DNA from 2 places in the Streptomyces sp. NPDC058052 genome. Region 2 is predicted to be linked to the other one. Evidence: predicted binding sites of a transcription regulator. Region 2 holds the regulator's gene; the other holds the start of a gene.

Region 1 (14,204 bases), on a different contig from region 2:
GCCGACGGGGATGGAGGTCACCATGACCGGGACCACCATCCACCGCTTCCGCGACGACGGGAAGATCGTCGAGGGCTGGTGGCAGTACGACCTGCTCGGGCTGATGGGACAGCTCGGCGCGGTGGAGGGCTGAGGAAGGCTCCGGCAGGGCCCGGGGAACGGGCGAGGCCCGGTGCTCCCGCGACGGGAGCACCGGGCCTCGTGACGCGCGGGGCGTCAGGGGTCAGTGGGAGTGACCGTGACCGTGGCCGTGACCGTGGTCCGCCGGCTCCTCCTCCTTCTTCTCCACCACGAGGGTCTCGGTGGTGAGGAGCAGGGAGGCGATGGAGGCGGCGTTCTCCAGGGCGGAGCGGGTGACCTTGACCGGGTCGATGACGCCGGCCTTGACCAGGTCGCCGTACTCGCCGGTGGCGGCGTTGAAGCCCTGGCCCTTGTCGAGCTCGGAGACCTTGGAGGTGATGACGTAGCCCTCCAGGCCGGCGTTCTCGGCGATCCAGCGCAGCGGCTCGACCGCGGCGCGGCGGACGACGGAGACACCGGTGGCCTCGTCGCCGGTCTTGCCGAGGTTGTCCTCCAGCACCTTCACGGCGTGGACGAGCGCGGAGCCACCGCCGGAGACGATGCCCTCCTCGACCGCGGCGCGGGTCGCGGAGATGGCGTCCTCGAGACGGTGCTTCTTCTCCTTCAGCTCCACCTCGGTGGCGGCGCCGACCTTGATCACGCACACGCCGCCGGCCAGCTTCGCGAGGCGCTCCTGGAGCTTCTCGCGGTCCCAGTCGGAGTCCGTGGCGTCGATCTCGGCCTTGATCTGCGCGACGCGGCCCACGACGTCCTCGGACTTGCCGCCACCGTCGACGATGGTGGTGTCGTCCTTGGAGACGGTCACGCGGCGGGCGGTGCCCAGCACGTCCAGACCGGCCTGGTCGAGCTTGAGGCCGACCTCCTCGGCGATGACGGTGGCACCGGTGAGGGTGGCCATGTCCTGGAGCATCGCCTTGCGGCGGTCACCGAAGCCGGGCGCCTTGACGGCGACGGCGTTGAAGGTGCCGCGGATCTTGTTGACGACGAGGGTGGAGAGCGCCTCGCCCTCGACGTCCTCGGCGATGATCAGCAGCGGCTTGGAGCCACCGGACTGGATGACCTTCTCCAGGAGGGGCAGCAGGTCCTGGATGGAGGAGATCTTGCCCTGGTTGATCAGGATGTACGGGTCGTCGAGGACGGCCTCCATACGCTCCTGGTCGGAGACCATGTACGGGGAGAGGTAGCCCTTGTCGAAGGCCATGCCCTCGGTGAACTCCAGCTCCAGGCCGAAGGTGTTGGACTCCTCGACGGTGATGACACCGTCCTTGCCGACCTTGTCCATCGCCTCGGCGATGAGCTCGCCGACCTGCTGGTCCTGCGCGGAGAGCGCGGCGACGGCGGCGATGTCGGACTTGTCGTCGATCGGGCGCGCGGTGGCGAGCAGCTCGTCGGAGACGGCCTTGACCGCGGCGTCGATGCCCTTCTTCAGGGCGGCCGGGGAGGCGCCGGCGGCGACGTTGCGCAGACCCTCGCGGACGAGCGCCTGGGCGAGCACGGTGGCGGTGGTGGTGCCGTCACCCGCGATGTCGTTGGTCTTGGTCGCCACCTCCTTGACGAGCTGGGCGCCGAGGTTCTCGTACGGGTCCTCGATCTCGACCTCGCGGGCGATCGTGACACCGTCGTTGGTGATGGTGGGGGCGCCGAACTTCTTGTCGATGACGACGTTGCGGCCCTTGGGGCCGATCGTCACCTTCACCGTGTCGGCCAGCTTGTTGACGCCGCGCTCAAGGGCGCGACGGGCGTCCTCGTCGAACTTCAGGATCTTCGCCATGGGAGCGATTCAGCCCTCTCGGAAATCGTGTGGGAAAACAAACCGCGCCCCGGACGCCCAAGAGATCAAGGGGTCAGGGGCGCGGTTCAATGCAGGTACGTCGTCTTACTTCTCGATGACCGCGAGCACGTCGCGGGCCGAGAGGACGAGGTACTCGTCGCCGTTGTACTTCACCTCGGTGCCGCCGTACTTGCTGTAGAGCACGACGTCGCCGACCTTGACGTCGAGCGGCAGGCGCTCGCCGTTCTCGAAGCGGCCCGGGCCCACGGCGAGGACGGCGCCCTCCTGGGGCTTCTCCTTCGCGGTGTCCGGAATGACCAGGCCCGAGGCCGTGGTCTGCTCGGCGTCGAGCGGCTGGACCACGATGCGGTCCTCGAGCGGCTTGATGGCAACCTTGGAGCTGACGGTCGTCACGATCCGACCTCCCCCTTCGGAGATCTCGCGGGGTTAACTGTCTGAGGTGGCGACCAGGTGGATCCGTCGTCGCGGGTGCCGGACCTGCCCGTCGCTGTGTTGGCACTCTCCAGTGGGGAGTGCCAGAGCCGAGACTATGACCGCGATTAGCACTCGGTCAAGCGGAGTGCCAATTCCTCACCTCGTGGCGGTCCCGGGAGGGCCCGGCCGCGCCGCGATCCGGCCTCGATCGGGGGAACGTGCGGGCGGAGGCCGGTGTTCCGTACGAAGGTGCGGGCAGGAGCCTCCCCGGCCCCGGGTCCACCCGTCCGCCGATCCCGCCCTCACCGTGATCGCGGCGGCGGCCGGCCGGGCGCTGCGGAGCCACGGCCGGCGCGTGGCGGGGCCGGCCCGGCCGGGCTGTCCGCCGTCGCCGCCGCCGTGGCCGCGGGCCGGGTGCGGCCGGGTCCGGGGGCTCAGCTCCCGGCGCCCTCCGCCCGGACCCGCCCGGTGTCGCCCGCCTCCCGGTCGCCGACGCGCTCGACCGCCTTGCGGCCGAGGCGTTCGAGGGGGTCGACGGCGGAGGCGCAGCCGGTGAGGCCCAGCAGCAGGGCCGCGACCACGAGCGGGCGGAGCCTCATACGTAGTCCTCCAGCTTGCCGACCGCGTAGCCCTTGGACGTGATCACGTTCATCACCCGGCGGATCATGTCGGGCATGCTGCCCTTCCAGTCCTCCTCGCCGCGGAAGTGGGTGAGGACGATGTCGCCGGGGTGCAGGTCGCGGTCCCACTCGCGCCACTCCATGTGGTCGGGGAACGCCTCGGAGGCCCAGAGCGGGACGGCCTTGACGCCGCAGGACTTCGCGGCGCGCAGGGTGTCCTCGTTGTAGTTGCCGTACGGGGGCCGGAAGAGCTCGGGGCGCTTGCCGTACTTCTTCTCGATGACGTCCTGCATCCCGCAGATCTCCCGCTTCTGGCGCGCGTAGGAGAGTCCGGGCAGGTACTTGTGGTTCAGCGTGTGGTTGTGGAGCGCGACCCCGCCCGGCTGCGACTTCTGCATCCGCGCGAAGTAGGGGTAGTCGTCGCTGACCACGTAGTCGCTGAGGAAGGCGCTGTACGGGATCTTCAGGTCGCTCATCATCCGGATGAGCTCGGGGTCCTTCTCGGCGCCGTCGTCGATCGTCAGGAAGACGACCTTCTCCTTGGTGGGGACCGTGGTGAAGACGGGCGGGAGGCCCTCGCCGTCGGTCTCGAAGCCCTTCCGGGTGGTGATCCTCGGCTTGGTCCGCGGCGGGGCGGGCGCTTCGAGGGGGGTCAGCTTGAGGCCCCACTTCTTCGCGGCGGCGGCCCGGACGGCCCGCCGCTCGGCCAGCGCGGCCTTCTTCTCGCGGGCGAGCTGGGCGGCGGTCTTCGCCGGGGCCTGCTGGCCGGCGGCGGGGGCGGGCGGGCCGGAGGACCCGGGTTCGGAGCCGCCCGCGCAGGCGGCGGTGGAGGTGAGCGCGGCGACGAGGAGCGCGGCACCCAGGGCACGACGCGGCTGACCCTTTGCCATCATTTCTTCCTTTTGTCGTACGACCGGTATGGCGCCGCATCCTGTCAGCGCGACCGCCCCGTCCGGCCACGACACCGCCGTACCCGCCGCACCGTCCCCCGCCCGGCCCACAGCCCGGCCCCGCCGGCCCGAGGCAGCACAATGGGACGGGTGACCGACCTCGCCGCCTTCCACGCCCTGCTCTCCCCCGAGGGCCAGACGCTCCTCGCCGCCCTGCGCGACTACGACCCCGCCCAGGAACTGGCGGTCGCCTCCCGGCTGCGCCGCGACCACCCCGCCGCGCTGGTCTCGGCGGCGCTCGGGCAGGCCCGGCTGCGGCAGCGGGCGGTGGCGAAGTTCGGCGCCGAGGACGCGTACCGCATGTACTTCACGCCGAACGGCGTCGAGCAGTCCACCCGCGCGACCGTCGGCACCTACCGCGCCGCCCGGCTCAAGGCCCTCGGCGTCACCGGAGTCGCCGACCTCTGCTCCGGGATCGGCGGCGACGCGCTCGCGCTCGCCCGCGCCGGCATCTCCGTCCTCGCCGTCGACCGCGACCCGCTCACCGCCGAGGTCGCCCGCGCCAACGCCGCCGCGCTCGGCCTCGCGGAGCTGATCGAGGTCCGCTGCGCCGACGTCACCGAGATCGACACCAGCCCGTACGACGCCGTCTTCGTCGACCCGGCGCGGCGCGGCGGCCGGGGCCGGATCTTCGACCCCGAGGCGTACTCCCCGCCGCTCTCCTGGGCCATGGAGGCCGCCCGCAAGGCCCCGCGCGCGGCGCTGAAGATCGCCCCCGGCATCCCCCACGAGACCGTCCCCGCGGAGGCCGAGGCCGAGTGGATCTCGGACGGCGGCGACGTGAAGGAGGCGGTCCTCTGGTTCGGCACGGAGCCGGGCGCCCGCCGCGCCACCCTGCTGCCGTCCGGCGCCACCCTCACCGGCCGCGGTCTGCCCGACCCGGCGGTCCGCCCGGTCGGCCGCTACCTCTACGAGCCGGACGGCGCCGTCATCCGCGCCCATCTGGTCGCCGAGGCCGCCGAGGAGCTGGGCGGCGGCCTGATCGACCCGACGATCGCCTACGTCACCGCCGACACCCTGACCCCCACCCCGTACGCCTCCGCCTACGAGATCACCGACGTGCTGCCCTTCAACCTCAAGAAGCTGAAGGCCCTGCTCCGGGAGCGCGAGGTGGGCACGCTGACCGTGAAGAAGCGCGGCTCGGCCGTCGAGCCCGAGGAGATCCGCCGGAAGGTGCGGCCGAAGGGCCCGCACTCGGCGACGGTCCTGCTCACACGTGTCGCGGGGGCCCCGACGATGCTGATCGGGCACCCGGCCGCAGCGGGACGGTCCTGATCGCCATCCGGTAGTGCCCGACGGACTTGAACAGCCCGATCAGGCCGTTGATCCAGAAGATGAGCGCGGCGCCCATGCCGTACGCGACGAAGTAGTGGCCCCCGTCCCGCAGCGTCGCCCCGGCCGGCACGGCGAAGCCGAGCCACAGCCCGAGGCCGCACAGGACGGCGGAGAGCAGCATCCAGCAGGCGCTCAGGACGGGTCGGCGCAGCCGCGCGTCGGCCGCCGCGTCCCGGTCCAGCACGGCCCAGGCGAGGAGCCGCGCGCGCATCACGCGGTCCTGCCGCACCCCGCGCACCACGAGCCAGACCCCCGGCGCCATCACGCCGAGGCCGAGGAGCGCGGCGGTCAGACCGATCAGGAAGGTGATGGGGTCGAGGATCGCCTCGCCGGCGTCGATCAGCAGCATGCCCACCATGCCCCAGCCCACCTGGAGCAGCAGCACCGCGCAGCCGAAGAGGGCGAGCCGCCCGCCGCCGAGCAGCCGGTTCCCCAGCACGTCGAGCGCGAGCGCCCGGTCCGCGAGCCGCGCGTGCCGGTCGGGCCAGCTCCGGAGCTCGGCGGGCGGGGGCGGCGGGGGCAGGGGCGTGCGCGGGGACATGCCGAGCAGCCTACGGCCCCTCCCCGGACGGGAGTTCACCCGCCCGCGCCCGCAGCAGCGCCCGCTCCCGCTCGTTCCGCGTCAGCTCCGCCGCCCGCGCGAACTCGGCGCGTGCCTCGTCCGCGCGGCCCAGCCGGGCGAGCAGGTCGCCGCGGACGCTCGGCAGCAGGTGGTAGCGGGCCAGGGCGGGTTCGGCGGCGAGGGCGTCGACGAGCGGGAGCGCCGCGGCGGGCCCCTCGGCCATCGAGACGGCCACCGCCCGGTTCAGCTCGACCACCGGTGACGGGGCCAGCTCCATGAGCCGCCCGTACAGCCCGGCGATCACCGCCCAGTCCGTCTCCCCGTACGAGCCGGCCCGGGCGTGGCAGGCGGCGATGGCGGCCTGGAGGGCGTACGGGCCGTAGCCGCGTCCGTCGCCGGCGCGGGCGAGGGCGTCGTAGCCGCGCCGGACGAGGAGCCGGTTCCAGCGCCGCCGGTCCTGCTCGGCGAGGAGCACCGGCCGCCCGTCGGGGCCGGTGCGGGCGGGGACGCGGGACGCCTGGAGTTCGAGGAGGGCGGCGAGACCGTGCACCTCGCTCTCGCCGGGCATGAGGGCGGCGAGGCCGCGGGCCAGCCGGAGCGCGTCCTCGCAGAGCCCGGGCCGCAGCAGGTCGTCGCCGGCGGTGGCCGCGTACCCCTCGTTGAAGATCAGGTAGACGACCTCCAGGACCGAGCCGAGCCGGGCCGCCCGCTCGGCCCCGTACGGCACCTCGAACTCGACGCCGGCCCGGGCGAGGGACCGCTTGGCGCGGGTGATCCGGGCGGCGACGGTCGCCTCCGGGACGAGGAAGGCGCGGGCGATCTCGTCCGTCCCGAGCCCGCCGACGAGCCGCAGCGTGAGCGCCGCCCGGGCCTCGGCGGAGAGCACCGGGTGGCAGGTGGTGAAGACGAGCCGGAGCACGTCGTCGTCGATGTCGCCGGGGCCGGAGGGCTCGGGGTCGTACGTCTCCTCCGGGAGCCCCCGGCCGACCTCGGCGAGCTTGCGCGCGTACGTCTCGCGGCGCCGCACGAGATCGACGGCGCGGTGCTTGGCGGTGGCCGTCAGCCAGGCTCCCGGGCTGTCCGGGACGCCCGACCGCGGCCACTGCTCCAGGGCGGCGACGAGCGCGTCCTGGGCGATCTCCTCGGCGATGCCGACGTCCCGGACGATCCGCGTCACCGTGGCGATGATCCGCGCCGACTCCATCCGGAAGACCGTCTCCAGCGTGCTCCGCACCGTCACGCCCCCCATGACAGCACAGGGCGGGTCAGCCCTCCGGCATCTCCTCGACCTCGCGGACCTCCAGGCCGACCGTCCACTGCGGCGGGTGGACGGCGAGGAACCGCTTGCCCCACTCGACGGCCTCGGCCATGTCCTTGCACTGGAGCATCGCGTAGCCGCCGACGACCTCCTTGGTCTCGGTGAAGGGGCCGTCGGTGAAGGACAGCTTCCCGTCCGACCAGGTGATGCGGGTGGACTCGGCGGTCGGCCGGAGGCCGGCGGTGTCGACCATGACGCCGGCCTTGGTGATCTCCTCGAAGAGCGCGCCCATCCGTGCCTCGAAGCCGGGGTCGGCGCTCTCCATGTCGATGGTGTTCTCCTCGATGCGGACGAGGGAGAGGAAGCGGGGCATGGTGACTCCTGGGGGTGCGGTGGCGGGGCCGTTCCCCGCCTTCCACACATACGTCGAACGGGCCGGGCCCGCATCGACACCGCGCCCGGAGAATTTCTAGACGTAGTCCTCCAGGCGGGCCACCGTGAAGCCCTGTTCCTGGATCTTCCGCAGCAGGGTGGCGGTCATCTCGGTCATCGTGCGGCCCTTGAGCTCGGCGGGGCCGCGGAAGTGGGCGAGGACGATGTCGCCGGGGTGGAGCTTCCGGTCGCCGCGCTGGTACTGCATGTTCTTGATCTGCATGGACTCGCGCCAGAGCACGATCGCGTCCACCCCGCAGGTGCCGGCGGCGGCGCGGGTCGCCTCGTTCCAGTTGCCGAACGGCGGTCGGAAGAGGCGCGGGGCGGAGCCGTACCGTTTCCGCAGCTTCTCCTGCTGGCCGCATATCTCCCGGCGCTGGGCCTCCGGCGCGAGGGTGCGCAGGTTCGGGTGGGTGAGGGTGTGGTTGGCGACGCCGTGGCCCTGGGCGACGAGCGGGTCGAAGTAGCCGTAGTTCCCGCTGATCACCGAGTCGGTGAGGAACATCGTGAAGGGGACGTCCAGCTCGTCCATCATCCGCACGAACCCGGGGTCCTTCTCGGCCCCGTCGTCGATGGTGAGGAAGACGACCTTGTCCTCGGTGGGGATGTCGCTGATCACCGGGACCGGGCCGCCGGGCGCCCGCACCACCGGCTTGACGGCGGGCGGGGCGGGCGGCGCCGCGAGGGGCTTCAGGCCCCACTTCCGGTACGCGGCGGCCCGCGCGGCCTCGGGGGCCCGGGCCGGCTCCGGGGCGGCGGCCTCCGGGGAGGGCGCCGCCGGGACGGGGACGGCCGCCGGGGCCGGGGCCGTGCAGCCCGTCATCAGGAGCGTCACGGCGGTCAGCGCCGCCCACACCGCGATCTGTTTCTTCACGGGCTGTGGGATGCCCGGTCAGCCCGAAAGGTTGCCCTATCGTCGAACGTTTTGCCTATTCGACCGATTCGAAGCGCCACCGGTGGACCGGACGGGTGATCAGCTCCGCGTCCGGCTCCGGCAGCTCGGGGAGCTCGGCGTCGAAGGCGTCCGCCTCCCACCAGGTGAGGACGAGGACCCGGTCCTGCGGGGCCCGGAAGACCTCCCGGCGCAGCGGCTCACGCGCCAGGACCCGGGCCCGCGCCCACTCCAGGAGCTCGGCGCCCCGGCCCTGCACGGCCCGGGCCTCCCACATGAGCGTGACCCTCACGAGTACAGGTTCTCCTTGCTGATCTCGTGCACGTGGTCGTGGTCGTGCGCGTGGGAGTGGGCGCCGGGGACGTGCGGGTCCGTCACCGGCAGCGAGGAGTCCGCCGACAGCTCCAGGTCGGAGGCGGCCCGGCCCCGCGCGACCATCTCCGAGCCGAGCGCGGCGACCATGGCGCCGTTGTCGGTGCACAGGCCCGGCCGGGGCACCCGGAGCCGGATCCCGGCCCGCTCGCAGCGCTCCTGGGCGAGGGCGCGGAGCCGGGAGTTGGCGGCGACGCCGCCGCCGATCATCAGGTGGTCGACGCCCTCGTCCTTGCAGGCCCGGACGGCCTTGCGGGTGAGGACGTCGACGACGGCCTCCTGGAAGGAGGCGGCCACGTCCCGGACCGGCACCTCCTCGCCGGCCGCCCGCTTCGCCTCGATCCAGCGGGCCACGGCGGTCTTCAGGCCGGAGAAGGAGAAGTCGTACGCGGGGTCCTTGGCGCCGCTCAGGCCGCGCGGGAACGCGATGGCGGCCGGGTCGCCCTCCCTGGCGAGCCGGTCGATGACCGGTCCGCCGGGGAAGCCCAGGTCGAGGACGCGGGCGATCTTGTCGAACGCCTCGCCCGCGGCGTCGTCGATGGTGGCGCCCAGCGGCCGCACGTCGGAGGTGATGTCGGTGGAGAGCAGCAGCGAGGAGTGCCCGCCGGAGACCAGCAGCGCCATCGTCGGCTCGGGCAGCCGGCCGTGCTCCAGCTGGTCGACGCAGATGTGCGAGGCCAGGTGGTTGACGCCGTAGAGCGGCTTGCCCAGCGCGTAGGCGTACGCCTTGGCGGCGGAGACGCCGACGAGCAGCGCGCCCGCGAGACCGGGGCCCGCGGTGACGGCGATGCCGTCCAGGTCCTTCGCGGAGACGCCGGCGGTCTTCAGGGCCCGCTCGATCGTGGGGACCATCGCCTCCAGGTGGGCCCGGGAGGCGATCTCGGGCACGACGCCGCCGAAACGGGCGTGGGTGTCGACGCTGGAGGCCACGGCGTCGGCGAGGAGCGTGGTCCCGTGGACGATGCCGACGCCGGTCTCGTCGCAGGAGGTCTCGATGCCGAGCACGAGGGGTTCGTCAGCAGCCATCAGATATCGGTCCCAGTTCCTTGAACAGTCAGTCGCATCACGAGCGCGTCGACGTTGCCCGGCTGGTAGTAACCGCGCCGGAAGCCGATGGGCTCGAAGCCGAAGCGCTCGTACAGCTTCTGCGCCCGGGTGTTGTCCACGCGCACTTCGAGCAGGACCTCGTCGCACTCGAAGGCCGTGGCGTGCTGGAGGAGGTCGGTGAGGAGCCGGGCGCCGAGCCCGGTGCCCCACTGCTCGCGGGCGACGGCGATGGTCTGGACGTCCCCGAGCCCGCCGGCCGCCGCCAGCCCCGCGTATCCGGCGAGCCTCCCGGAGGGGGTCTCGGCGACGACGTACCGGCGGGTGGCCCGGGGGCCGCGCGCGTGCGCCAGCTCGGACCAGAACATCCCCTCCGACCAGGCGTCCTCGGGGAAGAGCCCAGCCTCCAGGGCGAGCACCTCCGGCAGGTCCCACCAGCGCATCTCGCGCAGGACGGCACCGCCGGTCGCCGCTGCCCCGCTCACTGGGGGGTGACCACCTTGTAGTTCTTCGGCACCTGGGCGTCGGGCCGCCGCAGGTACATCGGCCGCGGGTCCAGGAAGCCCTCGCCGCCGGCCGCGAGCCGCTCCGCCGCGAGGGCGGCGAGCGCGGCGGCGGACTGGTGCTCGGGGCCGCGGGCGTCGGGGAAGGCGTCCGGGTAGAGCAGGGCGCCCGCGCCGACGACGGGCAGCCCGGCGAGCCGCTCGGCGATGTCGGCGGGCCGGTCGACGGAGGCGTCGGTGACCCGGGTGCGGGCGTCGTCGTACCGCGCCCAGTAGACCTCCTTGCGGCGGGCGTCCGTCGCCACGGCGAAGGGGCCCTCGATGCCGGAGGCGTAGGCGAGGCCGTCGAGGGTGCACAGGCCGTGCACGGGCACCCCGCCGAGGGCGGAGGAGAAGGCGGCGGCGGTGACGAGCCCGACCCGGAGTCCGGTGTAGGGGCCCGGGCCGACGCCGACGACGATGCCGGTCACCGCGTCGAGCGCGGTCCCGGCCTCCTTGAGGACCCGGTCGACGGCGGGGAGCAGCAGCTCCCCGTGGCGGCGGGCGTCGACGCCGGTCGACTCGGCGACGACGGCCGTGCCGTCGTGGAGGGCGACGGTGACGGCGGGGGTGGCGGTATCCATGGCGAGCAACAGCACGCGAACAGCCTACGGCGCCACGAGCGGGCGATGCGGCGCGCGGCCGTCCCGGGACCCGGCTGCTACCGTCAGGCCCGACAGCGCGTCAGGCTCGGCACGTACGTACGAAGAGGTGGAGACGGTGGCCAGAAGCAGCTCGGGATTCGTGGCCGGGCTCACCGCGGCGGCCGTCGCCGTGGTCGCCTTCCTCGCGTACCAGGCGTCGGCGAGCGTGCCGGCGGAGCTCGCGGAGCCGTCCCGGACGCCCGGCACGGTCTCGCCGTCGGCGTCGGCGCCGGCCGGGACGAAGAAGCCGGCGAAGAACCCGCTGACGGTCCCGGCGTCCTCGGGCACCGGCGAGCGCGTGGTGTACGCGCTGAAGGACCGCCGGGTGTGGCTGGTCGACGGGAAGAACAAGGCGGTCCGCACCTTCACGGTGGCGCCGAGCTCGGTGAGCCCGGAGCCGGGGGCCTACGCGGTGACCTCGCGGTCGGGGTCGGTGACCGGCTCCGACGGGGTGCAGATCGAGCACGTGGTCCGCTTCGCGACCGTCCAGGACGTGACGGTCGGCTTCAGCGCGGCGGTGGACGGCTCGATGCCGTCGGCCGACCCGTCGAGGAAGACCGGCGGCATCCGGATGAAGCGCGCGGACGGCGACGCGATGTGGACCTTCGCGTCGATCGGCGCGAAGGTCGTCGTCGTCTCCTGACGTCCGCCCCCGCCGCCCCGTACGGGTTACGCGGCCTCGTCCCTGAACTCCGGCTCCGGTTCCTCCGCGCGGGGCGCGAGGGTGGCCCGCGGCGGGGTCGAGACGGCGCTGGCCGCCGCGCAGGAGGCCAGCAGCTCGCTCATCGAGACGCGCTCCTCGGCGGTGCGGTCGTCGCGCTCCGGCATCTGCGTCGCCATGCATGCCTCCCGTAGGTTAGGTTCACCTAACCAGCTCGTGCATCCATGTCACCACGGCGCGGCACGACGGTGCAACATTTTCCCGACATGCTGTCGGAACCTACGTACGTTCACAGCAGCGCGAGGTCCTCGTCCGCCCAGCGTCCGCCGACGCCGCGCAGCACGACCGTGCGCCGGTCGTCGTCGGTGTCGCCGGTGACCCGGTGGATGAGCACGTGCAGCCGGTCGTCGGTCAGCTCCTCCACCTTGCCGTCGCCCCACTCCACGACCACCACGGACTCGGGCAGCGACACGTCGAGGTCCAGGTCCTCCATCTCGTCCAGGCCGCCGCCGAGCCGGTAGGCGTCCACGTGCACCAGGGCCGGGCCGCCGGAGAGCGACGGGTGGACGCGGGCGATGACGAAGGTCGGCGAGGTGACCGCGCCGCGCACGCCCAGGCCCTCGCCGAGGCCGCGGGTCATCGTGGTCTTCCCGGCGCCCAGCTCACCGGTGAGCATGACGAGGTCGCCGGGGCGGAGGATCTTCGCGAGCCGGCGGCCGAGCTCCTGCATCTGCTCGGGGGAGCCGACGGAGAGGGTGGCGCCGGAGACGGGCGGGTGCGCTGCTTCCATACCCGCCAACCTATCCGTTCCCGGACCCCTCCCCGGAGACCGGCGGGAGCGCCCCGGCCTCGGCCAGGAGGCCGGTGAGCGCGTCGGTGACGGCCTCGGGCCGCTCCAGCATGACCAGATGACCGGCGTCGGGGACGACGACCGGCTCGGCGCCGGGCAGCTCGGCGGCGATGGCCTCGGTGTGCGAGGCGGGCGTGACGAGGTCCTGGTCGCCGGCGAGGACGAGCGCCGGCAGGCCCCGGAAGGCGGCGAGGGCGAGCCGCTTGTCGTGCTCGGCGAAGGCCGGGTAGAACTCGGCGACCACGTCGACCGGGGCCGACTCGATCATCCGCTCGGCGAACCGGACGACCGCCGGATCGACGTCCCGGGAGGCGAAGGAGTACTTCTTCACCAGCCCGGCGAAGAGGTCGGCGGTGGCCCGGCGGCCCTTCTCGACCAGCTCGGCCTGGGAGCCGAGGGCCCGCAGCACCCCGGGGAGGACCCGGCGGACCGCGGCGACGCCGGCGAGCGGCAGCCCGTACGAGACCTCCTCCAGGCGGCCCGCGGAGGTGCCGATCAGGGCGACGCCGGCGACCCGGTCCCGGATCAGCTCCGGGTAGCGCTCGGCGAGCGCCATGACCGTCATGCCGCCCATCGAGTGCCCGACGAGGACGAGCGGCCCCTCGGGCGCGGCGGCGTCGATGACCGCCCTGAGGTCGCGGCCGAGCCGGTCGATGGTGACGGGCACCCCGTCGGGGCCCGCCTGGGAGGCGCCGCGGGCCGAGCGGCCGTGGCCGCGCTGGTCCCAGAAGACGGTCCGGACCCGGCCGCGCAGGGCCTCGCGCTGGTAGTGCCACGAGTCCTGGGTGAGGCAGAAGCCGTGGGAGAAGACGACGGTGACGGGGGCCCCGGCCCCGTCGGTCCCGTCGGCCCCGGCGGACCGGTCGCTCTCCTCGACCTCGTACGCGAGGGCCGTTCCGTCGTCGGCGAGGGCCCGGCCGGAGGTGCCGCGGAGGGTGCCGTACGGGCCGGTGGAGTCCAGGGCGAGCCGCGCCTTCTGGCGCACGGAGCGGCCCACCGTCAGCCGCTCGACCGCCACTCCCGCCGCCGCGCCGGCGGCGAGCACGCCTATCGCGGCGCCGGCGAGCCCCGCGCGCCGCCAGCCGCTCCCCCCGGTCGCCTCCCCCATGGCGGGCTACTCCCCCACGTAGACGCGCGGCACGCGCGCGCCGATCCGGGTGACGATCTCGTACGCGATGGTGTCGGCGGCCTCCGCCCAGTCCTGGGCCGTCGGCTCGCCGTGCTCTCCGGAGCCGAAGAGGACGGCCTCGGTGCCGGGCGCGGGCCGGTCACCGCCGAGGTCCACCACGAACTGGTCCATGGCGACCCGCCCGGCGACCGTGCGGACCGTGCCGTCGACGAGGACCGGGCCGCGGCCGGAGGCGTGCCGGGGGATGCCGTCGGCGTAGCCCACCGGGATGAGGCCGAGGGTGGTCTCGCCGCCGGTGACGTAGTGGTGCCCGTAGGAGACGCCGTGGCCGGCCGGGACCTCCTTGACGAGCGCGACGCTCGCCTTCAGCGACATCACCGGGCGCAGCCCCAGCTCGGCGGAGGTGCCGAGTTCGGGCGCGGGCGAGACGCCGTACATGGCGATGCCGGGCCGGACCAGGTCGAAGTGGGCCTCGGGCAGGGTGAGCGTGGCGGGCGAGTTGGCGATGTGCCGGACCTCGGGCTCGACGCCGGCCTTCTCCGCGTGGTCGAGCATCGAACGGAAGACGTCGAGCTGGGCGGCGATCGAGGGATGGCCGGGCTCGTCCGCGCAGGCGAAGTGTGACC
Region 2 (14,204 bases):
TCTCGAGGTCGCCGGCGGCGACAGCCTCGCGGGCCTTGCGGATCGCGGTCTTGAGCGACGACTTGACGGCCTTGTTGCGCAGGCGCGCCTTCTCGTTGGTCTTGTTCCGCTTGATCTGGGACTTGATGTTCGCCACTGAAAGAGCCTTTACAGGTTCGATGTTTCTTCAGGTATGTGCCACGCAGCTGAGAGGGCATACGAGACACAGCTGTCCACGGTATCAGGCGCCCTCCCGGCCACCCAAACGAGGCCCGGGAACGCCCGAACCGGACGCCCGGCCGTGGGCATGGGACGATGGGGGCTACGTATCCGTTCCGAACACCGCCCCGAGACGAGAACCCTGCGTGCCCGCGACTCCTACCAACGTGCCCGAGCCGAGCCGTACCGACCCGGCTCTGATCCGCAACTTCTGCATCATCGCGCACATCGACCACGGCAAGTCCACGCTCGCCGACCGGATGCTCCAGCTGACCGGTGTGGTCGACCAGCGGCAGATGCGCGCCCAGTACCTCGACCGGATGGACATCGAGCGTGAGCGCGGCATCACGATCAAGTCCCAGGCGGTCCGGCTGCCCTGGGCCCCCACCGAGGGGCCGGAGCAGGGACGTACGCACATCCTCAACATGATCGACACCCCCGGGCACGTCGACTTCACGTACGAGGTCTCGCGGTCGCTGGCCGCCTGCGAGGGCACGATCCTGCTGGTCGACGCGGCCCAGGGCATCGAGGCGCAGACCCTCGCCAACCTCTACCTGGCGATGGAGAACGACCTCACCATCGTCCCGGTCCTCAACAAGATCGACCTGCCGGCCGCCCAGCCGGAGAAGTTCTCCGAGGAGCTGGCAAACCTCATCGGCTGCCAGCCGGAGGACGTCCTCAAGGTCTCCGCGAAGACCGGCATGGGCGTCGAGGCGCTGCTGGACCGCGTGGTCCGGGACGTCCCGGCCCCGGTGGGCGTCGCCGACGCCCCCGCCCGCGCGATGATCTTCGACTCCGTGTACGACTCGTACCGGGGCGTCGTGACGTACGTCCGTGTCGTCGACGGGCAGCTCAACAAGCGCGAGCGCATCAAGATGATGTCGACCGGCGCCACCCACGAGCTCCTGGAGATCGGTGTCTCCTCCCCGGAGATGACGCCGTCCGACGGTCTCGGCGTCGGCGAGGTGGGCTACCTCATCACCGGTGTGAAGGACGTCCGCCAGTCCAAGGTCGGTGACACGATCACCTCCCTGAACAAGGGCGCCACCGAGGCCCTCGGCGGGTACAAGGACCCGAAGCCGATGGTCTTCTCGGGCCTCTACCCGCTGGACGGCTCGGAGTACCCGGACCTCCGCGAGGCCCTCGACAAGCTCCAGCTCAACGACGCCGCGCTGGTCTACGAGCCGGAGACCTCCGCCGCCCTCGGCTTCGGCTTCCGCGTCGGCTTCCTGGGTCTGCTCCACCTCGACGTGATCCGCGAGCGGCTGGAGCGCGAGTTCGGCCTCGACCTGATCGCCACCGCCCCCAACGTGGTCTACCGCGTGGTCATGGAGGACGGCAGCGAGCACACGGTCACCAACCCGAGCGAGTTCCCCGAGGGCAAGATCGACGACGTGTACGAGCCCGTCGTGCGCGCCACGATCCTCGCCCCGAGCGAGTTCATCGGCGCGATCATGGAGCTCTGCCAGACCCGTCGCGGCACGCTGATCGGCATGGACTACCTCTCCGAGGACCGGGTCGAGATCCGCTACACCCTGCCCCTCGCCGAGATCGTCTTCGACTTCTTCGACCAGCTGAAGTCCAAGACGCGCGGCTACGCCTCCCTCGACTACGAGCCCACCGGCGAGCAGGCGTCCAGCCTGGTCAAGGTCGACATCCTGCTGCACGGCGACAAGGTCGACGCGTTCTCCGCCGTCACCCACAAGGACGCCGCCTACGCGTACGGCGTGCGGCTCGTCGCCAAGCTGCGCGAGCTCATCCCGCGGCAGGCGTTCGAGGTGCCGATCCAGGCGGCCATCGGCTCCCGGGTCATCGCCCGCGAGACCATCCGCGCCATCCGGAAGGACGTCCTCGCCAAGTGCTACGGCGGTGACATCTCCCGTAAGCGGAAGCTGCTGGAGAAGCAGAAGGAAGGCAAGAAGCGGATGAAGATGGTCGGCTCCGTGGAGGTCCCGCAGGAGGCGTTCATCGCCGTCCTGTCGAGCGACGAATCCGGCGGCAAGGCCAAGAAGTAGTCAGCTCGGCCGACATGTACGGGTCCGTGTGCCACCGGCGCACGGACCCGTTCGTTATCCACAGGCCCTTACGTACCGGGCGACGGCGCTCTAATCTGAAGCCCCCCGAAGGTTACTCGCGAGTTAGTTACGTGTGCGCAGCCGTGCGCGCCGCCCCCACTCGCACCGAGTCGTAGTTGCACCGACCACCGCACCGCCAAGAGGCACTGCCGCCGCCCGGAGGACGACGTGAGCGACAACCAGACCCAGATCGACAACCGGCCGCCCTCCGTCGCGGCGCTCTTCCTCGAACGGGTCGAGCGCACCCCCGACGCGGAGGCGTACCGCCATCCGGTGCCCGCCGCCTCCGGCGCGGGACCGGACGACTGGAAGTCGCTCAGCTGGGGCGAGGCCGCACAGCGCGTCTTCGCCATCGCCGCCGGTCTGATCGACCTCGGCGTCCAGCCCGAGGAGCGGGTCGCCCTCGCCTCCGCCACCCGGGTCGAGTGGATCCTCGCCGACCTCGGCGTGATGTGCGCCGGCGCCGCCACCACCACGGTCTACCCGCAGACCAACGCCGACGAGTCCGCCTTCATCCTCGCGGACTCCGAGTCGAAGGTGCTCATCGCCGAGGACGCCGCCCAGCTCGCCAAGGCGGTCGAGCGCCGCGCCGACCTGCCCGGCCTCCACCACGTGATCGTCGTCGACGCCGAGGGGGCGGACACCTCCGAGGAGTGGGTCCTCACCCTCGCCGAGCTGGAGGCGCGCGGCGCCGCCTACCTGGAGAAGCACCCCGAGGCGGTCAAGGAGCGGGTCTCCGCGATCACCGCCGAGCAGCTCGCCACCCTCATCTACACCTCGGGCACCACCGGCCGCCCCAAGGGCGTCCGCCTGCCGCACGACAACTGGTCGTACATGGCCAAGGCGATCGCCGCCACCGGCCTCGTCACCCGGGACGACGTCCAGTACCTGTGGCTGCCGCTCGCCCACGTCTTCGGCAAGGTCCTCACCTCCGGTCAGATCGAGGTCGGCCACGTCACCGCCGTCGACGGCCGCGTCGACAAGATCATCGAGAACCTGCCGGTGGTCCAGCCGACCTACATGGCCGCCGTCCCCCGCATCTTCGAGAAGGTCTACAACGGGGTCGCCGCCAAGGCCCGCGCCGGCGGCGGCGCCAAGTACAAGATCTTCCAGTGGGCCGCCGGCGTCGCCCGCGAGTACGCCAAGGCCACCCAGGACAACTTCCGCCGCACCGGCACCGCCTCCGCGCCCTTCGGCCTCACCGCCAAGCACAAGGTCGCCGACGCCCTCGTCTACGCCAAGATCCGCGAGGCGTTCGGCGGCCGGCTGCGCGCCTGCGTCTCCGGCTCCGCCGCCCTCGCCCCCGAGATCGGCTACTTCTTCGCCGGCGCCGGCATCCACGTCCTGGAGGGGTACGGCCTCACCGAGTCCTCCGCCGCCTCCTTCGTGAACCCCGGCGAGGCGTACCGCACCGGCACCGTCGGCAAGCCGCTCCCCGGCACCGAGGTCCGCATCGCCGACGACGGCGAGATCCTGCTCCGCGGCCCCGGCATCATGGAGGGCTACCACGGCCTCCCCGAGAAGACCGCCGAGGTCCTGGAGGCCGACGGCTGGTTCCACACCGGCGACATCGGCGAGCTCTCCGCCGACGGCTACCTGAAGATCACGGACCGCAAGAAGGACCTGATCAAGACGTCCGGCGGCAAGTACATCGCCCCGGCCGAGGTCGAGGGCCACTTCAAGGCCGTCTGCCCGTTCGTCTCCAACATCCTCGTCCACGGCGCCGACCGGAACTACTGCACCGCGCTCATCGCCCTCGACGAGCCCGCCCTCCTCGGCTGGGCCGCCGAGCACGGCCTCGCCGGCAAGACCTACGCCGAGGTCGTCGCCGCCCCGCAGACCGAGACGATGGTCCAGGGCTACGTGGACCGCCTCAATGAGGGCCTCCAGCGCTGGCAGACGATCAAGAAGTTCCGGCTGCTCCCGCGCGACCTCGACATCGAACACGGCGAGCTCACGCCCTCGCTCAAGCTGAAGCGCCCGGTCGTCGAGCGCACCTACAAGGAGCTCATCGACGACATGTACGCCGGGTCGCGCGAGGTCTGATCCGCCGGCGCCCCCGGCGGCGGACGCCCACCGCGGGCGGTGCGGGACAATGGACCCCATGCCTTCCGTACTGCCCGATGGTGAGCCCATGCCCGAGGACGGGGCGCTGCCCGCGCGCGCCCTGGAAGGGGCCGGGGAGCGGCCGCTCGGTTTCTATCTGCACGTGCCGTACTGCGCCACGCGGTGCGGCTACTGCGACTTCAACACGTACACCGCGAGCGAGCTGCGCGGTGCCGGCGGCGTGCTCGCCTCGCGGGACAACTACGCGGGGCAGGTCGTCGAGGAGGTCCGGCTGGCCCGGAAGGTGCTCGGCGACGACCCGCGGCCGGTGCGGACCGTCTTCGTCGGCGGCGGTACGCCGACGCTGCTGGCCGCCGGCGACCTCGTCCGGATGCTGGGGGCGATCCGGGACGAGTTCGGGCTCGCCGAGGACGCCGAGGTCACGACCGAGGCGAACCCGGAGTCCGTGGACCCGGCGTATCTGGAGGAGCTGCGGGCCGGCGGCTTCAACCGGATCTCCTTCGGCATGCAGAGCGCCCGGCCGCACGTGCTGAAGATCCTCGACCGGACCCATACGCCCGGCCGGCCGGAGGCGTGCGTCGCGGAGGCGCGGGCCGCCGGGTTCGACCACGTGAACCTGGACCTGATCTACGGCACCCCCGGCGAGTCCGACGACGACTGGCGGGCCTCCCTGGACGCGGCCATCGGGGCCGGACCCGACCACGTCAGCGCCTACGCGCTGATCGTCGAGGAGGGGACGCAGCTCGCGCGGCGGATCCGGCGCGGGGAGGTGCCGATGACCGACGACGACGTGCACGCGGACCGGTACCTGATCGCCGACGAGGCGTTCGAGAAGGCCGGGTTCTCCTGGTACGAGGTGTCCAACTGGGCCACCTCCGACGCCGGGCGCTGCCTCCACAACGAGCTGTACTGGCGCGGCGCCGACTGGTGGGGCGCCGGACCCGGCGCCCACTCGCACGTGGGCGGGGTGCGCTGGTGGAACGTCAAGCACCCCGGCGCGTACGCCGCCGCGCTCGGGGCCGGGAGGTCGCCGGGCGCCGGCCGTGAGCTGCTGTCCGGCGAGGACCGCCGGGTCGAGCGGATCCTGCTGGAGCTGCGGCTGCGCGAGGGAGTCGAGCTGGGGCTGCTGAAGCCCGCGGGGCTCGACGCCTCGCGCAGGGCGCTGGCCGACGGGCTGCTCGACGCGGAGCCGTACGCCGCCGGGCGGGCCGTGCTGACGCTGCGGGGGCGGTTGCTCGCCGACGCGGTGGTGCGGGACCTGGTGGACTGACGGAGGCGGGTCCGGGCGGCGGCGCGGCCCGTGCGCCCTCCCGTCGCGCCCGCCCGTGCCCCGCGGCAGAGGCGCGGCAGGAGTGCGGCCGGGGCGACTACGCCACCGTCACGTGGTCGATCAGGCGCTCCACCGCGCCCAGCAGGGCCGGCTCCAGGTCCTTGTAGGACGTGACCCGCTTCAGGATCGCCTGCCAGACCGCGCCCGTGTTGTCGGAGGGCCAGCCCAGGGCCCGGCAGGTGCCCGTCTTCCAGTCCTGGCCGCGGGGGACCTCCGGCCAGGCCCGGATGCCGAGGACGGACGGCTTCACCGCCTGCCAGACGTCGATGTACGGGTGGCCGACCACCAGGACGTCGGGCGAGGTGATCCCGGCGGCGATGCGGGACTCCTTGGAGCCGGGGACCAGGTGGTCGACGAGGACGCCGAGGCGGGCGTCCGGGCCCGGGGCGAACTCGGCGACGATCTCCGGGAGGTGGTCGACGCCCTCCAGGTACTCCACCACCACGCCCTCGACGCGCAGGTCGTCGCCCCAGACCCGCTCGACCAGCTCGGCGTCGTGGCGGCCCTCCACGTAGATGCGGCTCGCCCGCGCCACCCGGGCGCGCGCGCCGGGGACGGCGATCGAGCCCGAGGCCGTACGGGCCGGGCGGGCCGGTCCGCCGGACACGGGGCGCACCAGGGTCACCACGCGGCCCTCCAGGAGGAAGCCGCGCGGGTCCAGCGGGAAGACCCGGTGCTTGCCGAAGCGGTCCTCCAGCGTCACCGTGCCCGCCTCGCAGCGGATCACGGCCCCGCAGAAACCGGTCGAGACCTCCTCCACCACCAGGTCCGGTTCGGCCGGGACCTCGGGGGCGGGGGCCTGCTTCTTCCAGGAGGGCGTCAGGTCCGGGTCGTAGCTGCGCATTCCGGGGACGCTACGACACCTGGAAGCGGCGTGCCAGTTCATCGCGCTGGCGTCGGACGAAGGCCGCGTCGACGACCGCGCCGTGGCCCGGGACGTACTGGGCGTCCTCGCCGCCGAGGGCGAGGAGGCGGTCGAGGGCGTCGGGCCAGCGGCCGCCGATCGCGTCGGGGCCCGCCTGCGGTTCGCCGGACTCCTCGACCAGGTCGCCGCAGAAGACGGTCTCGCGCTCGCCCGGGACCAGGAGGACCAGGTCGTGGCCGGTGTGGCCGGGACCCACGTTGGCGAGGAGGACCTGCCGGCCGCCGAGGTCGAGCGTCCACTCGCCGGTGACGGTGGAGCGCGGGGCCACCAGCGCCTCCGTCGCCGCGGCCGCGGCCCGCTCGTCGGCCCCGTGGCGTACCGCGTCCGTGTACAGCTCCGCGCGGGTCCGGTCGGAGGCGAGGAGGTCGTCGGTGCCGACCGCGCCGAAGACCTCCGCGCCGGCGAAGGCGGCGGTGCCGAGGACGTGGTCGAAGTGGGGGTGGCCGAGTGCGATGTGCGTCACGCGCCGGCCGCCGGTGATCGCCTCCGCCTGGGCCCGGATCGCGGCGCCCTCGGCGAGCGAGGAGCCGGTGTCGTACAGCAGCACCGCCCGTTCTCCCACGACCAGTCCGGTCGTCGCGTCCCAGCCGGGGAGCCGTCTGCGGCCGACCCCGTCCGCGAGCCGTTCCCACCCCTGAGCCGCCCAGACCGCCTCGTCGATGTGCATGGGGCCGACGCTAGCGGGTCCGCCTCCTTGCCAGGAGCGACGGGCCCGGCCGTACACTGGCCGGGGGATTCCTGGCACTCGGACAGGGTGAGTGCCAAAAGCGGAGCAACCGGAACGGCTGGAGCGGGAGGTGTGCGCGTGCTGAGCGAACGCAGACTCGAGGTGCTGCGCGCCATCGTCCAGGACTATGTCGGGACGGAGGAACCGGTCGGTTCCAAGGCGCTCACCGAGCGTCACAAGCTCGGCGTGTCGCCCGCCACCGTGCGCAACGACATGGCGGTGCTGGAGGAGGAGGGGTACATCGCCCAGCCCCACACCAGCGCGGGCCGGATCCCCACGGACAAGGGCTACCGGCTCTTCGTGGACCGGCTGGCCGGCGTCAAGCCGCTCTCGACCCCCGAGCGGCGCGCCATCCACAACTTCCTCGACGGCGCCGTGGACCTCGACGACGTCGTGGGCCGCACGGTGCGGCTGCTCGCGCAGCTGACCCGGCAGGTCGCCGTCGTCCAGTACCCGTCGCTGACCCGCTCCTCCATCCGGCACGTCGAGCTGCTGTCGCTGGCCCCGGCCCGGCTGATGCTCGTGCTGATCACGGACACCGGGCGGGTCGAGCAGCGGGTGATCGACTGCCCCGCGCCCTTCGGCGAGACCTCCCTCGCCGATCTGCGGGCCCGGCTCCTCAGCCGGGTCGGCGGCCGTCGCTTCGCCGACGTGCCGCAGCTGGTGCAGGACCTCCCCGAGTCCTTCGAGGAACCCGAGGACCGCGCCACGGTCTCGACCGTGCTGGCGACCCTCCTGGAGACGCTCGTGGAGGAGCACGAGGAGCGGCTGATGATCGGCGGCACCGCCAATCTCACCCGCTTCGGACACGACTTCCCCCTGACGATCAGGCCCGTCCTGGAGGCGCTCGAGGAGCAGGTCGTGCTCCTCAAGCTGCTCGGCGAGGTCAAGGAATCGGGCATGACCGTACGCATCGGGCACGAGAACGCCTACGAGGGACTGAACTCCACGTCCGTCGTCTCGGTCGGCTACGGTTCGGGCGGCGAGGCAGTCGCCAAACTCGGCGTGGTCGGACCGACCCGCATGGACTACCCCGGAACGATGGGAGCGGTACGCGCAGTGGCACGTTACGTCGGACAGATCCTGGCGGAGTCGTAAGTGGCCACGGACTACTACGCCACACTCGGCGTACGCCGCGACGCGTCCCAGGACGAGATCAAGAAGGCTTTCCGCCGCCTCGCCCGCGAGCTTCACCCGGACGTCAATCCGGACCCGAAGACGCAGGAGCGGTTCAAGGAGATCAACGCCGCCTACGAGGTCCTGTCGGACCCGCAGAAGAAGCAGGTCTACGACCTCGGCGGCGACCCCCTCTCCGCCTCCGGCGGCGGGGGCGCGGGCGGGTTCGGGGCCGGTGGCTTCGGCAACTTCTCCGACATCATGGACGCCTTCTTCGGCACGGCCTCGCAGCGCGGCCCGCGCTCGCGGACCCGCCGCGGCCAGGACGCCATGATCCGCCTGGAGATCGACCTCAACGAGGCGGCCTTCGGCACCACCAAGGACATCCAGGTCGACACGGCCGTCGTCTGCACCACCTGTTCGGGTGAGGGTGCCGCCCCCGGCACCTCCGCGCAGACCTGTGACATGTGCCGCGGCCGCGGCGAGGTCTCGCAGGTCACCCGGTCGTTCCTCGGCCAGGTCATGACCTCCCGGCCCTGCCCGCAGTGCCAGGGCTTCGGCACGGTCGTCCCGACCCCGTGCCCCGAGTGCGCGGGCGACGGCCGGGTCCGGTCGCGCCGCACGCTGACGGTGAAGATCCCGGCCGGTGTCGACAACGGCACCCGGATCCAGCTCGCGGGCGAGGGCGAGGTCGGCCCTGGCGGCGGCCCCGCCGGCGACCTGTACGTCGAGATCCAGGAGACCCCGCACGAGGTCTTCCAGCGGCGCGGCGACGACCTGCACTGCACGGTCACCCTGCCGATGACGGCGGCCGCGCTCGGCACGAAGGTGCAGCTCCAGACGCTCGACGGCCTGGAGGAGATCGACATCCGCCCGGGCACGCAGTCGGGCCAGTCGGTTCCGCTGCACGGCCGGGGCATCACGCACCTGCGGGGCAACGGCCGCGGCGACCTGATCGTCCACGTCGAGGTGCAGACCCCGACCAAGCTCGACCCCGAGCAGGAGCGCCTCCTGCGCGAACTGGCCAAGCTGCGCGGCGAGGAGCGGCCCACGGGCCAGTTCCAGCCCGGTCAGCAGGGTCTGTTCTCGCGGCTGAAGGACGCGTTCAACGGGCGTACGTGACCGGTGCGTGAGAGGGGCGGCACTCTGAGTGCCGCCCCTTTCCCGTCTCCGGGGAGGGGCATGACACGATGCCCATATGTCCACCACCGCACTGAACGATCTCTTCCGGTACCCGATCGTGCAGGCCCCCATGGCGGGTGGCGCTTCCCGTCCCGCGCTCGTCGGAGCCGTCGGTGAGGCGGGCGCGCTCGGCTTCCTCGCCGCCGGGTACAAGACGGCCGGCAGCCTCTACCAGGAGATCAAGCAGGTCCGTGGACTGACCGGACACCCCTTCGGCGTCAACGTCTTCATGCCCCAGACCGGCCCCTCGGTCGACCCCGCGGCCATCGAGGTCTACCGCCACCAGCTCGCCGGCGAGGCCGGCTGGTACGCGACCCCGCTCGGCGAGACCGACGACTGCCGCGACGACGGGTACGAGTCCAAGCTGGCGATCCTCCTGGAGGACCCGGTCCCCGTCGTCTCCTTCACCTTCGGCTGCCCGAAGCCCGAGACCCTTGAGGCGTTCGCCCGCGCCGGCACGTACACGATCGTCACGGTCACCTCCGCCGAGGAGGCCCGCGCGGCCCAGGCGGCCGGCGCCGCCGCGCTGTGCGTCCAGGGCGTCGAGGCCGGCGGCCACCAGGGCACCTACCGCGACGACCCGGCCGAGGAGCAGCCCGGCACCGGTCTGCTCGCCCTGCTCACCCAGGTCCGGGAGGCCACGGCGCTGCCGCTGGTCGCCGCCGGGGGCCTGATGCGCGGCGCGCAGATCGCGGCGGTGCTCGCCGCCGGGGCGGCCGCCGCGCAGCTCGGCACCGCCTTCCTCGTCTGTCCCGAGTCCGGCGCCGACCCGCTGCACAAGCGGGCCCTGACCGACCCGCTCTTCACCCGCACCGCCCTCACCCGGGCGTTCTCCGGCCGTCCGGCCCGCGGGCTCGTCAACCGCTTCATGCGCGAGCACGGCCCGTACGCCCCCGCCGGCTACCCCGAGATCCACCACCTCACCGCCCCGCTGCGGAAGGCCGCGGCCGGCGCCGGCGACGCCCAGGGCATGGCCCTGTGGGCGGGCCAGGGCCACCGGCTGGCCCGCGAGCTGCCCGCGGGGGAGCTGGTCGAGGTGCTCGCCGCCGAACTCGACACCGCCCTCACCGACCTCGCCGACCCGGCCCTCAGGAGTGCCTCATGACCGCCCCCGTCTTCGTCGTCGACGCCGTCCCCGGCGCCGGCACCTTCGTCCTGGAGGGGCCCGAGGGGCGGCACGCCGTCTCCGTGAAGCGGCTCCAGGCCGGCGAGGAGCTCGTCCTCACCGACGGGCGGGGCCGCTGGGCGGAGTGCGTGGTGCGGGAGGCCGAGGGCAAGGACCGGCTGACCGTGGAGGTGACGGCGGACCACGACGACCCCGCCGAGGAGCCGCGGATCACCGTCGTCCAGGCCCTGCCCAAGGGGGACCGGGGCGAGCTCGCCGTGGAGACCATGACGGAGACCGGCGTCGACGCGATCGTGCCGTGGGCGGCCTCCCGCTGCATCACCCAGTGGCGCGGCGACCGCGGCCTCAAGGCGCTCGCCAAGTGGCGCTCCACCGCCCGCGAGGCCGGCAAGCAGTCCCGCCGCACCCGCTTCCCCGAGGTCGCGGAGCTCATGACCACCAAGCAGGTCGCCGCGCTCCTCGCCACCGCGGACTTCGCGGCCGTGCTGCACGAGGACCGCGACCACCCCAGCGGCGCCCTCGCCACCGCCGAACTCCCCGCGAAGGGTTCGATCGTGCTGGTCGTCGGCCCCGAGGGCGGGGTCTCCCCGGAGGAGCTGGCCGCCTTCGAGGCCGCCGGGGCGACGCCGCACCGGCTCGGCCGCAGCGTCCTGCGCACCTCCACGGCGGGTACCGCGGCCACCGCCCTCGTCCTCGGCCGCACCGGCCGCTGGGGCTGAACCACCGCCGGCGGGGGACCCGCTGTCCGGGCGCCGCGGGTCTTTTCTAGGCTGACCCGTATGGCCGACGAGTCCCCCCTCCTCCGCAGTCTGCGCGCCGCGGTCGCCGCCGCGCCCGGCGACGTGCCCCTGCGCCTCCACTTCGCCGAACTCCTCCTCGCGGAGGGACGGAACGACGAGGCCGTCGCGGAGGCCGCCGCCGCCCTCCAGCACGCGCCCGGCGACGCCGGCGCCCGGGCGCTGATGCTCCGCGCCATGGGCATGCCGCCGGCGCCCGAACCCCCGGCCGCACGGCCCGAGGCTCCGGCCGTACGACCCGAGCCCCCGGCCGCAGGCCCCGAGACGCCGGAGCGGGCGCCGGAGCAGGCGCCGCCGCCCGCTTCCGCGCGGCCCGGGCCGAACCCCTCGTTCGACTGGGCCGCCGCCGAGGAGCAGGTGTCGGACCTGGTCGGGCCGCGGTTCCTGGAGGAGCCGCAGGCCGAGGGAGGGGACGGGATCGCCGGGGACGCCGCCGCCTGGGACGTGGACGCGCCCGGCGCCGTACGCCTCGCCGACGTCGGCGGCATGACGGACGTCAAGGACCGGCTCGAAGCCGCCTTCCTGGCCCCCATGCGCAACCCCGAACTCCGCCGCCTCTACGGCAAGTCGCTCCGCGGCGGGCTCCTCCTCTACGGTCCGCCCGGCTGCGGCAAGACCTTCATCGCCCGGGCCGTCGCCGGTGAACTCGGCGCGAACTTCCTCACCGTCTCGCTCTCCGACGTCCTCGACATGTGGATCGGGGCCTCCGAGAAGAACATCCACGACATCTTCGAGACCGCCCGCCGGCAGGCCCCCTGCGTGGTCTTCCTCGACGAGCTGGACGCCCTCGGCGGCAAGCGCTCCCGCACCCACAACAACGGGCTCCGCAACGTCGTCAACCAGCTGCTCACCGAACTCGACGGCATCGCCTCCGGCGCCGGCAACGAGGGGATCTTCGTCCTCGCCGCCACCAACGTGCCCTGGGACGTCGACCTCGCCCTGCGCCGCCCCGGCCGGCTCGACCGCACCCTGCTCGTGCTGCCGCCGGACGCCCCCGCCCGCGAGGCGATCCTCCGCTACCACCTGCGCGACCGGCCCATCGAGGCCGTCGACCTCGGCAAGCTCGTCAAGGTCACCGAGGACTTCTCCGGCGCCGACCTCGCCCACCTGTGCGAGACCGCCGCCGAGACCGCCCTCCTCGACTCCGCCCGCACCGGTTCCGTCCGGCTCATCACCACCAAGGACCTGCTCGGCGCCGCCAAGCAGATCCGGCCCTCCACCGAGCCCTGGTTCGCGGCCGCCCGGAACGTCGCCATGTTCGCCAACGAGGGCGGTCTCTACGACGACCTCCTCGCCTACCTGAAGCGGAAGCGCAAGCTGTGACCACGCCCACCGCACTCGCCCGGGCCGAGGCGCTGTACGAGGCCGGCCGGTACGAGCAGGCCGGGGAGCTCGCCGCCCGGCACCTCGCCGACGACCCCGAGGACGCCGACGCGCTCACCCTGCTCGCCCGCTGCCTGCACCGGGCGGGCGACCACCCGGCCGCCCTCGTCGCCGTCGAGCGGGCCCTGCGCGCCGAGCCCGACCTGGTGATGGCGCACCTGATGCGCACCCAGATCCTGCTCTCCCTCAAGCGGTACGGGGAGGCCGAGGCCGCCGCCCACCGCACGGTCGAGCTGGCCCCGCAGTTCTGGGGCAGCCACTACGCCCTCGGCACCGCGCTCGCCGAGACCGCGGAGGCCGGCGGCGGCCGCGACCGGGCCCGCCGCGCCGCCTCCTACGAGGCCGCCAGGACGGCCGTCGCCCTCGGCCCGGAGGAGGACGCCGCCCACTTCCTCGTCGGCCTCACCGCCCAGCGGCGCGGCGACCACGACACCGCCCGGCGGGCGTACGAGACGACGCTGCGGCTCAACCCGCAGAGCAGCGAGGCCCACAACAACCTCTCCCTGCTGAAGCTGCGCCGCCGCTGGTTCCGGCGCGGTGCCTGGACCCAGGCCGCCGAGGGCTTCGTCGCCTCCGCCGCGCTCGACCTCGACGACCGCAAGGCCCGCTACAACCTGGAGGCGATGGCCTGGGGGACCGCCGCCGGCGCCCGCTGGGTCGCCCTGATCGGCTTCCTCGCCTCCGTGTTCGGCTCCGCCCCGGTCCGGACCGGGGCGACCGGCGCCGAGGCGATCGTGCCCTTCGTCATCGGGGCCGCCGTCCTCGCCGGCTCCTGGGCCGGCTGGGCCGTGTGGATGGGCCGCCGGGTGCCGCCCCGGCTGCGCCGCCCGATGCTGCTGGTCGCCCGCAACTGCCGGCCGGTGCTCGCGATGGCCGCCGCCGTCGGGCTCCTCGGCCTGTACTCGGCGGTCACCATGGCGCTGTGGAGCTTCGAGACCGGGATCGTCGGGGCGCTCGGGACACCGCTCTTCTGGGCCGTGGTCATCACGTACTGGGTGAGCCGCTCGGCCCTCAACCGGCGGATGCCCAAGGACTGACCGGGGCCGCCGGATAGCATGCGCAGGTACTGACCACCCGAGGGCGAGGAGGCCCGGAGCATGGCCGGAGAGCCGCAGAGCGACTGCCTGTTCTGCAAGATCGTGGCGGGGGAGGTGCCGGCGACGCTCGTCCGCGAGACCGAGACCACGCTGGCCTTCCGCGACATCAACCCGCAGGCGCCCACCCACGTGCTCGTCATCCCGCGCCTCCACTACCCGGACGCCGCCTCGCTCGCCGCCG

The links. The regulator HrcA, encoded in region 2, represses chaperone genes, less so after heat shock. The targets are predictions, from matches to a motif close to TTNGCACTCNGNNNNNCNGAGTGCNAA.
Region 1: a site for HrcA is predicted at 1,862-1,888, ahead of groL (chaperonin GroEL). Genes of this name have one in related genera too.

The regions. Positions count from the first base shown of each region.
Region 1 is NZ_JBHVRX010000017.1:48,786-62,989, forward strand. It holds gene ACFVU3_RS23005 (ester cyclase) at 1-133, shown strand, start outside; gene groL (chaperonin GroEL) at 224-1,852, opposite strand; gene groES (co-chaperone GroES) at 1,958-2,266, opposite strand; gene ACFVU3_RS23020 (hypothetical protein) at 2,722-2,886, opposite strand; gene ACFVU3_RS23025 (polysaccharide deacetylase family protein) at 2,883-3,797, opposite strand; gene ACFVU3_RS23030 (methyltransferase domain-containing protein) at 3,939-5,132, shown strand; gene ACFVU3_RS23035 (hypothetical protein) at 5,068-5,733, opposite strand; gene ACFVU3_RS23040 (RNA polymerase sigma factor) at 5,744-7,003, opposite strand; gene ACFVU3_RS23045 (YciI family protein) at 7,020-7,385, opposite strand; gene ACFVU3_RS23050 (polysaccharide deacetylase family protein) at 7,482-8,318, opposite strand; gene ACFVU3_RS23055 (hypothetical protein) at 8,374-8,628, opposite strand; gene tsaD (tRNA (adenosine(37)-N6)-threonylcarbamoyltransferase complex transferase subunit TsaD) at 8,625-9,734, opposite strand; gene rimI (ribosomal protein S18-alanine N-acetyltransferase) at 9,734-10,195, opposite strand; gene tsaB (tRNA (adenosine(37)-N6)-threonylcarbamoyltransferase complex dimerization subunit type 1 TsaB) at 10,234-10,893, opposite strand; gene ACFVU3_RS23075 (hypothetical protein) at 11,015-11,581, shown strand; gene ACFVU3_RS23080 (hypothetical protein) at 11,608-11,778, opposite strand; gene tsaE (tRNA (adenosine(37)-N6)-threonylcarbamoyltransferase complex ATPase subunit type 1 TsaE) at 11,889-12,389, opposite strand; gene ACFVU3_RS23090 (alpha/beta fold hydrolase) at 12,400-13,557, opposite strand; gene alr (alanine racemase) at 13,564-14,204, opposite strand, start outside.
Region 2 is NZ_JBHVRX010000010.1:218,007-232,210, reverse strand. It holds gene rpsT (30S ribosomal protein S20) at 1-136, opposite strand, end outside; gene lepA (translation elongation factor 4) at 345-2,213, shown strand; gene ACFVU3_RS17050 (AMP-dependent synthetase/ligase) at 2,442-4,319, shown strand; gene hemW (radical SAM family heme chaperone HemW) at 4,369-5,610, shown strand; gene ACFVU3_RS17040 (DUF3097 domain-containing protein) at 5,708-6,514, opposite strand; gene ACFVU3_RS17035 (MBL fold metallo-hydrolase) at 6,525-7,262, opposite strand; gene hrcA (heat-inducible transcriptional repressor HrcA) at 7,401-8,420, shown strand; gene dnaJ (molecular chaperone DnaJ) at 8,421-9,560, shown strand; gene ACFVU3_RS17020 (nitronate monooxygenase) at 9,637-10,725, shown strand; gene ACFVU3_RS17015 (16S rRNA (uracil(1498)-N(3))-methyltransferase) at 10,722-11,465, shown strand; gene ACFVU3_RS17010 (ATP-binding protein) at 11,526-12,866, shown strand; gene ACFVU3_RS17005 (tetratricopeptide repeat protein) at 12,863-13,963, shown strand; gene ACFVU3_RS17000 (histidine triad nucleotide-binding protein) at 14,024-14,204, shown strand, end outside.